DNA from 3 places in the Oceanobacter sp. 5_MG-2023 genome. Region 2 is predicted to be linked to each of the others. Evidence: predicted binding sites of a transcription regulator. Region 2 holds the regulator's gene; each other region holds the start of a gene.

Region 1 (3,115 bases), on a different contig from region 2:
CTGAACTTCACCAAACCATATTTGCGTTTGCCACTGGTGATTGCCATTCAGGAACGATCGTTGTTTGTGGATGGACTGAAATCACTCGACCAGCAAACCATCGGAGTGCCTCAAGGATATGGGTTGCTGACCAAGCTGCAGCAGGATTATCCGAGCCTGGAGGTGATTGAACTGCCCGATATCAGCACCGGTCTGCGCCAGGTTGAAGAAGGCCGGATATTCGGCATGATTGGAGCGATCGCCCCGATCGGTCATGCCATCCGCAAGGACCGTTTTATTGATCTCAAGATTGGTGGCCGTCTGGATGAAGACTGGAAGCTGGCAATTGCTGTGCGTAACGATACGCCCGAGCTGCTTTCGATGTTTAATAAAGCCACCGACTACATCACCGAAGAAGAGCGTTCCAAAGTGTTTCAGCGCTGGGTCGCCGTGACATTTGAGCAACAGGTGAATTACCACTTGGTGTGGAAGCTGGCAGCGCTAGTGTCAGTGATTATGCTGGCCATTGTGCTTTGGAACTGGAAGCTGGCGCGTCTGAACCAGCGTTTGAAAACCGAAATGGAATTGCGGCATCAGGCGGAACAGCAACTGCAAGACACCAACTCCGAGCTGAATCGTAAAAACAGCGAGCTGTCGATACTGTCCACAACCGATAACCTGACTGGTCTGGCGAATCGTCTGTCGATTGAGCGTCAGCTGGACAAGGTGCTGGAAGATCAGCAGCGGGAAGGATCGTCTTTCTCTGTCATCATATTGGATATCGACCACTTCAAGCAGATCAACGACCAGTATGGCCATTTGCTGGGGGATGAAGTACTGAAGCGCATGGCCCGTCTGCTGGAAGATAATACGCGCACCAGCGACCAGATTGGCCGTTGGGGTGGGGAAGAATTCATGATTATTCTGCCAGATACCAGCGCAGCGCTTGCCTATCGGTTGGCAGAAAAAATACGCACAGCCATTGCCGCGGAACAGTTCGAAGATGCTGATCACGTCACTACCAGTATTGGCCTGGTTGAAAGCCTCCAGCCCGGGCAGAGTGCCCGCCAACTGCTGCTGAAAGCCGACAAGGCTCTTTACCAGGCCAAAAGCCGAGGGCGTAATTGCGTCGTGGTCGCTGTAATTGCAGGTGGCGACGAGACCTGTTACGCCTCTGAAGCAACGGACTGAGCCAGAGCACTGGTGAATGTCCGGAGCTATGAAACAACCATCATAAAACACTTGTTCATGGTCTGTGGGTCAAGATTATCAACGGTTGATGCTCCCTGGAACCGCCCCCTCTAACCAGTCGTTCTGCAACGCGGTACACTGGAGGTATCTGGAGGAGACTATGAATCTGAACAGCCTGACGGAAGACCTTGCCAATCAACTACTGCTGCGCCACTGGCGTCTGGCGACGGCGGAATCCTGCACTGGTGGCGGTATCGCTGCTGCCTGTACCGACCTGCCTGGCTCATCAGCCTGGTTCGATTGCGGGTTTGTGACCTATTCAAACGAGGCCAAGATGCAACTGCTGGATGTATCGAAAGAGACGCTGGTGGTGGATGGTGCGGTCAGTGAAGCGACGGTCAGAGAAATGGTGGCTGGTGCGGTGAGTAACAGCCGTGCTGATGTGGCGGTGTCGGTCAGTGGTATCGCCGGGCCGGGTGGAGCCGTACCCGGCAAACCGGTCGGTACCGTCTGGTTTGCCTGGGGGAATCATCGCCGTATTGGTGCCGAATGTTGCCATTTTGATGGTGATCGTGCCGCGGTACGCCAGCAAGCCATTGCCCATGCCATCCTGGGGTTGACCCGCTGGCTGGAGCAGGCATAAAAAACTGTGAATCCATCCAGTAAAAAACACTTTGCCGGGTTGGCGCTGATAGGAATTTGTGTTTAACTACTGGTCAAATTTACAGTAAAAACTTTCCGGGCCAGCCAGTGAATTTGACGCCCTGGTGATTAGAGGATATTCAATGGACGCGAACAAACAAAAAGCCCTTGACGCTGCTCTGGGTCAGATTGAACGTCAGTTTGGCAAGGGTGCCATCATGAAGATGGGCGAGCAGCCCCGTGAAGCCATTCCCGCGGTTTCTACCGGTTCCCTCGGGCTGGATATCGCGCTCGGCATCGGCGGTTTGCCAATGGGGCGTATTGTTGAAATTTACGGGCCGGAAAGTTCAGGTAAAACCACCCTGTGTTTATCAACCATGGCGCAGGCGCAGAAACAGGGCAAGACGGTTGCCATTATCGATGCGGAACATGCGCTGGACCCTCTGTATGCCGAAAAACTCGGTATCGACCTCGACAGTCTGCTGGTTTCCCAACCGGATACCGGTGAGCAGGCGCTGGAAATCTGCGACAGCCTGGTACGTTCTGGCGCGGTCGATGTCATTGTGATTGACTCTGTGGCAGCGCTGACTCCAAAAGCCGAAATCGAAGGGGAAATGGGCGACAGCCACGTTGGCCTGCAAGCCCGGTTGATGTCTCAAGCGCTGCGTAAAATTACCGGTAACGTCAAAAACGCCAACTGTCTGGTGATTTTTATCAACCAGATTCGGATGAAAATCGGCGTTATGTTTGGCAGCCCGGAAACCACCACCGGTGGTAATGCCTTGAAGTTTTATTCCTCCGTTCGTCTTGATATCCGCCGTACGGGTTCGGTCAAGCAGGGTGATGAAGCCATTGGTAACGAGACCCGTGTCAAAGTGGTCAAGAACAAGGTCGCTCCTCCCTTCAGACAAGCAGAATTCCAGATCATGTATGGCGCGGGTATCTACCATATGGGCGAGATTATTGATCTGGGTGTGAAGTGTGAACTGGTACAGAAAGCCGGTGCCTGGTACAGCTACCAGAACAACAAGATCGGACAGGGCAAGGCCAATGCCGCCGCATATCTGGAAGAGCATCCGGAAATTGCCGCTGAAATCGAAGCCGGTATCCGTGCCCAGCTGATTGTTGTCCCCAACCTGGAGCAGCCCGCCGACAAAGACAATGTCGAAGCCAAAGAAGACTGAGCCATGCACTATCGCCAGTCTGGTGGAACTGCGCCCGCAGCTACGCCAGGCTGGTATCGACCTGCTGTCCCGCCGCGAACACAGCCGTGATGAATTACACAGTAAGCTGACACGCCGTT
Region 2 (3,115 bases):
CGGGATATCCGGAGCCGCAAGCTCACCAAAATAAAAAGGCATGCCCGCTTGTTTAGCCACCTTGAGCACCTTGCCGACCACCAGACTGGCATCCAGCGCCTGTCGATCCGTTTTTTCAATTTCGCGCATCGTCAGTGTGTTTTCAGTCACCAGGGTACCGGCGGTCAAGGTCTGGTTAGCCACCAGCACCGTGTGGTAATTCATCTTGTCGATCTGGCGATATCCCAGCACCGCAGTCAGCAACGCTGAAATAGAAAATACCGTCAAACCAACAATGGCACTGCCATTTAATCTGCGTTTCATGATCCATTCCTCCGTAACCACTGAACGAATAAAGGTTCTGACCCATTGGTCAGAACCTGATCAGGCGATCAAGGAGCAGTCAAGGTCCCTGCAACAGCAGCAGAACTGGCACCCAGACTGGCAGCCGTTGCACCACCTTCCAGTGCGGTGGCGGTGACGAAGGTAAACTCGGTATTGTCCCCGGCAATCACATCTGGCGCGTCGCCATAAACCGACCCTTCGACAGCGGCGGTACTTTCGCCATTCACCAGACCATTAAATGCGTAGGTCTGATCCAGGCTGCCAATGGCTTCCGCAACGTCTTCCATTTCTGCTGTCAGTGCATCGCGCATGGTCACCAGACCCACTGTCAAACCGACCACCATGGTAGTCACCAGCAGCACCAGCTCCGAGGTCATAACGAAACCACCCTGTCTGGTTTTATGCGCCGTAATTGAAGTTGTCATAATGTAATCCTCATTGCATTTTAGGTATTTTATAGGCTGTAAAAACGTTCAAGCATTTCATTGTTAACCCCTTGTTTACTCTGCTCTAGCCAGTCGTTAACCGGGGTTACATGGGTATTGCAGCCGTTGTGCCAATTTTTGAAATACCCTTTCCAGCGGCGTATCCGGCGATACAAAAACACCATATTTGCCAGCCCAAAAAACATAAAAACCCTTTATTAATGCGGGTTACAGCGATGCCGGAATATTTTATAAAATATCCTGGCCTGCACCAGAAACCCTGAATATCAGCTCAATAACAAAACGTAATGCCTCTCAATACCTGACTTTGCCATGGCATGACGTTTTTTGATTCGCAAAATGAAAAGTAATTTGGGAATCAGAAACAGCCCAGTGCCGGAACCTCGCAGGCAGTCGATCCGGAAAAGATCAACTACTGTGGGTTTACACAGTGTTTTTTACTGTATATATTCACATCTACTGTACAGATAAACAGATATGGAAACCCTATGATCAAGCTCACCGCCAGACAGCAGCAGGTACTCAACCTGATCAAATCCGCACTGGAAGAAACCGGTTTTCCACCCACTCGTGCAGAAATCGCCAAGGAACTGGGATTCAAATCCCCCAACGCCGCAGAAGAACATCTCAAGGCACTGGCACGCAAAGGCGCAATCGCCATCATGCCCGGTGCCTCCCGGGGTATCCGGATTATCGGCACGGAACCGGAAGGCCTGCCAGTCGTTGGCCGCGTGGCTGCCGGTGAGCCGATCCTTGCCCAGGAACATATCGAGGAATATTGCAGCTTGCCCGCCAATTTCTTCAAGCCAAGTGCCGATTATCTGCTGGAAGTACAAGGCGACAGCATGAAAAACGTCGGGATTTTTAATGGCGACCTGATTGCGGTACACAAGTGTGAAAGCGCCCGTAACGGTCAGATTGTGGTGGCCCGGGTCGAAAACGAAGTCACCGTCAAACGCCTGGAAAAAAATCGTAACAAGGTGCTGTTACACGCCGAAAACGACGCCTACCGACCGATCGAAGTCGATTTGCGTCAGCAGGAATTCAATATCGAAGGTTTGTATGTCGGAGTCATCCGCCGTAATCACTAATCAATCCGCCCAGACAAGACAGCCAGTATCGGTCAGTAGTCATTCACGAGGTTTTGTATGCGCCAACTCAGCTTGCCAGTCGATCGTCAGCCCGTATTGCCGTTTACGAGTATCAACCCGATAACAAGCAAGCCACACGCCTGTGGCAGCCTGACCGAAGTGATTGTCTCTGATGACAGCGCGATCCAGCCGATGCAGCTATTACCCATGCTGGCGCATTGTAATGCCAGTGACCGCTGGCTGATGTGGCTCAGCCCGAACCGGACGCTGAACAAACGATCACTGGCTGATATGAATCTCGACAAGGCACCGGTTATTCATATCGATCTCCAGGCAGATACCCAACAACTGTTGTGCCAACGCATTCTCAACAGTGGTAATAGTCACCTGATTATTGAATGGCAAGGGAATATCAGCCAGCGTGAACGTCGCCGCTTGCATAGTCTGGCACGGCAGAGTGGCAGCCATGTCGTACTGGTACAGGTCCGCCCAAACCTCTGACATACATATAACAGTCACGCATAAAAAACGGGTAGCCAGGCTACCCGTTTTTTCATTACCCAGCGAAGCGTTTAATGCAGCGGATAGCTGTGTTCTTCAACATCAAAGTCATCATCCACATCCATGCCCGACAGCTCGCTGACCTTACGGACACCGGCTTCCAACATCACACGTGCAACATCCATATGGTGCTCACTCAAGCTGGCTTTGGCATCCTCTGAAAAGTGGATTCGCATTAATGCATCACCGTCTTGCTCATCGGCCCGACGTAATGCAACATCCCCATTGGAAAGCTCAATAATCTCGAAAAAGCGTGCCATATATCGTCTCATAAAAAGTGACTGATCAGTCTAACACAGGTGCGACAAACACACGCAGGGCAGAATTTCAGGATTCGCGCTGATTGGCTCGTTGCTCATCGATAAGCTGATGAAAGCAGGCCAGCCAACCGGACACATCCTCTCCATCCCCCGACACCGGATCGTCGGCCGTCGAGGTAATCAGGCGCGTCGCCAACATTGGCTCCACGCCTGATAGCGCTGGCCAACCCAGCTGTTCCACCGCTTGCAAAAAACGGTAAAACCAGCTGAACACGTCTTCGGACAACGCCTGCCACTGGCGCATATCACCCGTCACCAGAGACGTTTGCTGCAACAATTGTGGCAGCGATTCCACTCGGCTGTTCACACCGGCTGCCTGTGCCAACTCATTCAGATAACACCGATAAGCGGCCAACAGCTGCAACAGCGCTGC
Region 3 (3,115 bases), on a different contig from region 2:
ATCCAGGATACCTTGTGGCAACGGATTGAAGGCGAAGCACAAGACGTACAAAAGCAGGTTCTGACTGGTTACGCCATGCCGATTCTGCTGCAACAAAATATGGCCGATGGTTGATGGTTAAGACCCCGGCGTAACGGGGGTCGCTCTAACCTGACTGAACGGGTTGTTCCGTTGGTTACTGACCCGATGACAGAGAATTTGAACCTATGCGTTGGATAATACGGTTGATATTGCCGCTGATGGCCCTGGCACTGTCAGGCTGTCTGGAGCTGGGGCGAACCTGGGATGACCAGGTAGAAACCCGGCTGGTTGATTATTACAAAGAGCAATGCGACTCCGATAGCACCTCGCTTTGCTTCCGCATTCGGGAAGACAGCAGCGACAGCTGGGAAGTTGTCGAGGAATCGTTCAGCGGCTTTGATGACTTCGTCTGGGGCAACCGTTATGAAGTCTACGTCACCGTCTCGTTTGATGATGATGGCGACCCCAGCAGTTATGTTTTCAACAGCATTATTTCTACCGAAGCGGTTGATGACAGCGAAGATACCTTCTCCATATCGTTATACACCGACGTTGGCATTCTGTATGAACTGGATGACGCCACCTGGGAGCTGGCCAGCGAGATCGACTTTGCCTGTAACGAAGCCTGTGATGACCTGACCGCGGCGGTGGCCAACAGCTATGTAACCCAGCTGGAGTTCAGTGTCGACGATGAAGGCACCATTGCGCTGGAATACGTGCTGTGCTCTGCCGCCGAAGACGACTTTGACAGCACGTGCGAAGGTGACAGCGATGCCTCCTGGTATATCGGTTGGTTCCAGAGTGACTGTGGTCTGGCCGATGCCGCCATGTGTCTGCTGTACAAGGTAAACAGCTCTGATGAATACGAGCTGCTGCAACTGGAAGACGATATCGACGGTTTTACTCCGGTATGGGGTGAGCGTCCTTATATTGATGTGGTGGTGACCACCAGTGATGGCGGCAGCATTACCGCTGTTGAACTGGATGAGGACGACAGCAGCCCGGATGACCGCATCGGCAGTAGCTACGATTTCAAGATGATTGTGCGTGGCAGTGAACTGTCCGAAAGCAGTGGCGGTTCCATCGACCTGTACGACAGCGCCCCGGATCTGGATTGCAGCAGTTTCAGTCAGTGTAGTGATCTGAACGATGCCATTGACGATGATGACTGGATGCTGATCGAAGGCTATTACGATGGTATTGATATTGTGGTGACCGATCTGGAATGCAGTCGATCAAGCCTGTCGTCTTTCCGTAGTAACTGTACCGATGACGACGATGATGTGAACTGGGGTATCTGATTGCCCGGTGGGCCTGTGGCTAGTCAGGGCACAGGCCTGGAACGCTGCTGGTTGCTGCTGGTTGCGCCATTCTTTGCCAACTCATAGATACCGCCAGTTCAGCGATAGCGCCTGGTACTGACGGTTTCTTTTGTTCCCAGTCTGGATATACTGTACAAAATCCCAGTTGTACAGACATTACATGCGCCTGTTTATTGCTGAAAAACCTTCCCTTGGTCGCGCCATTGCGGCGGTACTGCCCAAGCCTCACCAAAAAGGTGAAGGCTTTGTGCGCGCTGCCAATGGCGATGTGGTCAGCTGGTGTATCGGCCATTTGCTCGAACAGGCCGAGCCTGAAGCCTACAACCCGGCCTTCAAACAGTGGCGGCTGGATGTCTTGCCAATTGTACCTGACAGCTGGCAACTGCAACCCAAAAGCCAGACCCGCAAACAACTGACGGTGCTACGCAAACTGGTAAAAGAAGCCAGTCAGCTGGTGCACGCCGGTGACCCGGACCGCGAAGGACAACTGCTGGTGGATGAAGTGATCAGCTACCTGAATGTTCCGAGTGCCAAACGCCAGAACATGCAACGTTTGCTGGTCAGTGATCTCAACCCCAAGGCCGTAAGCCGGGCGCTGACGCAACTGCGTTCCAACCAGGAGTTTATACCGCTGTCGACTTCGGCCCTGGCGCGCAGCCGGGCGGACTGGCTGTATGGCATCAACCTGACGCGGGCCTGTACCCTCAAGGGGCAGCAAGGAGGGTTAAAACAAGTACTGTCGGTCGGTCGGGTGCAAACCCCGATTCTTGGTCTGGTGGTACGACGGGATGAAGAAATCCGGCAATTTGTCTCCCGGCCCTTTTATGAAGTCTGTGCGGCGATTCATCTGCAGGCCGACCAGCCACTGTGCTTTTATGCCAGCTGGCAACCCAGTGATGCCTGTGCCAGTCATCAGGACGAAGAAGGCCGGGTACTGAATCCCCGGCTGGCCAACAACGTCGCCACCCGTATCCGGCAACAGGAAGCGCGGGTTACTGCGACGGATCGCAAGGAAAAACAGCAAGCCGCGCCCTTGCCTTACAACTTGTCGGCCCTGCAGATCGATGCTGCCAAAGCCTTTGGCCTGAGCGCCAAACACGTGCTCGACGGCTGCCAGTCGTTGTACGAAAAATATCAGCTGATCACCTATCCTCGTTCCGATTGCCGTTACTTGCCGATGGATCACTACAGTCGCCGGGAAGCGGTGATTCAGGCGATTGGGCAACATCAGCCCGAGCTGGCCAGCGTGGTGCAGGGAGCCAATCTGGGGCTACGCTCGAAAGCCTGGAACGACCGCAAGGTCGAAGCCCACCACGCCATTATTCCGACCGAAAAAACCACCGGAGCAGATCGTCTGACGCTGACGGAAAAACAGCTCTACAGCCTGATTGCACGGCAGTATCTGCTGCAGTTTTATCCCCCATATCGCTACGCGGATCGCCGGATCGAACTGGAAATTGCCGGTGGCCGGTTTGTCGCCAACGAACGCGAGAACCTGGAACCTGGCTGGAAAGCCGCCATGCCACCTGGCAAACAGCGGCCAGCTGCAGACGGGCCAGATTCACAATCGCAGCCATTACCGGCGTTATCTCCGGGTCAGCTGGTCTGGAGTGGCGAGCCAAGGGTTGATGAAAAACACACCCAGCCTCCGGCGCATTTTTCCGATGCCAGCTTGTTGGCGGCGATGACGGGCATCAACCGTTTTGTCAAAGACCGGCAGCTGAGAAAAATCCTCAAGGACACCGACGGCCTCGGCACCGAAGCCACCCGGG

Evidence for each region. Region 2 encodes LexA, which represses DNA repair genes until DNA is damaged. Its sites were predicted from a motif close to TACTGTNTANNTANACAGTA; they were not measured.
Region 1: the regulator LexA is predicted to act here: its motif matches at 1,881-1,900, upstream of recA (recombinase RecA).
Region 3: the regulator LexA is predicted to act here: its motif matches at 1,471-1,490, upstream of Q4551_RS09275 (DNA topoisomerase III).

Annotation. Positions count from the first base shown of each region.
Region 1 covers NZ_JAUORS010000042.1:2,135-5,249, forward strand. Annotated here, with positions in the region: gene Q4551_RS15895 (transporter substrate-binding domain-containing protein) at 1-1,170, shown strand, start outside; gene Q4551_RS15900 (CinA family protein) at 1,331-1,813, shown strand; gene recA (recombinase RecA) at 1,956-2,996, shown strand; gene Q4551_RS15910 (regulatory protein RecX) at 2,974-3,115, shown strand, end outside.
Region 2 covers NZ_JAUORS010000004.1:53,708-56,822, reverse strand. Annotated here, with positions in the region: gene Q4551_RS04200 (SAF domain-containing protein) at 1-303, opposite strand, end outside; gene Q4551_RS04195 (hypothetical protein) at 372-749, opposite strand; gene lexA (transcriptional repressor LexA) at 1,259-1,861, shown strand; gene Q4551_RS04185 (cell division inhibitor SulA) at 1,919-2,362, shown strand; gene Q4551_RS04180 (hypothetical protein) at 2,434-2,682, opposite strand; gene Q4551_RS04175 (DUF6586 family protein) at 2,750-3,115, opposite strand, start outside.
Region 3 covers NZ_JAUORS010000011.1:75,463-78,577, forward strand. Annotated here, with positions in the region: gene Q4551_RS09265 (1-acyl-sn-glycerol-3-phosphate acyltransferase) at 1-114, shown strand, start outside; gene Q4551_RS09270 (hypothetical protein) at 207-1,322, shown strand; gene Q4551_RS09275 (DNA topoisomerase III) at 1,504-3,115, shown strand, end outside.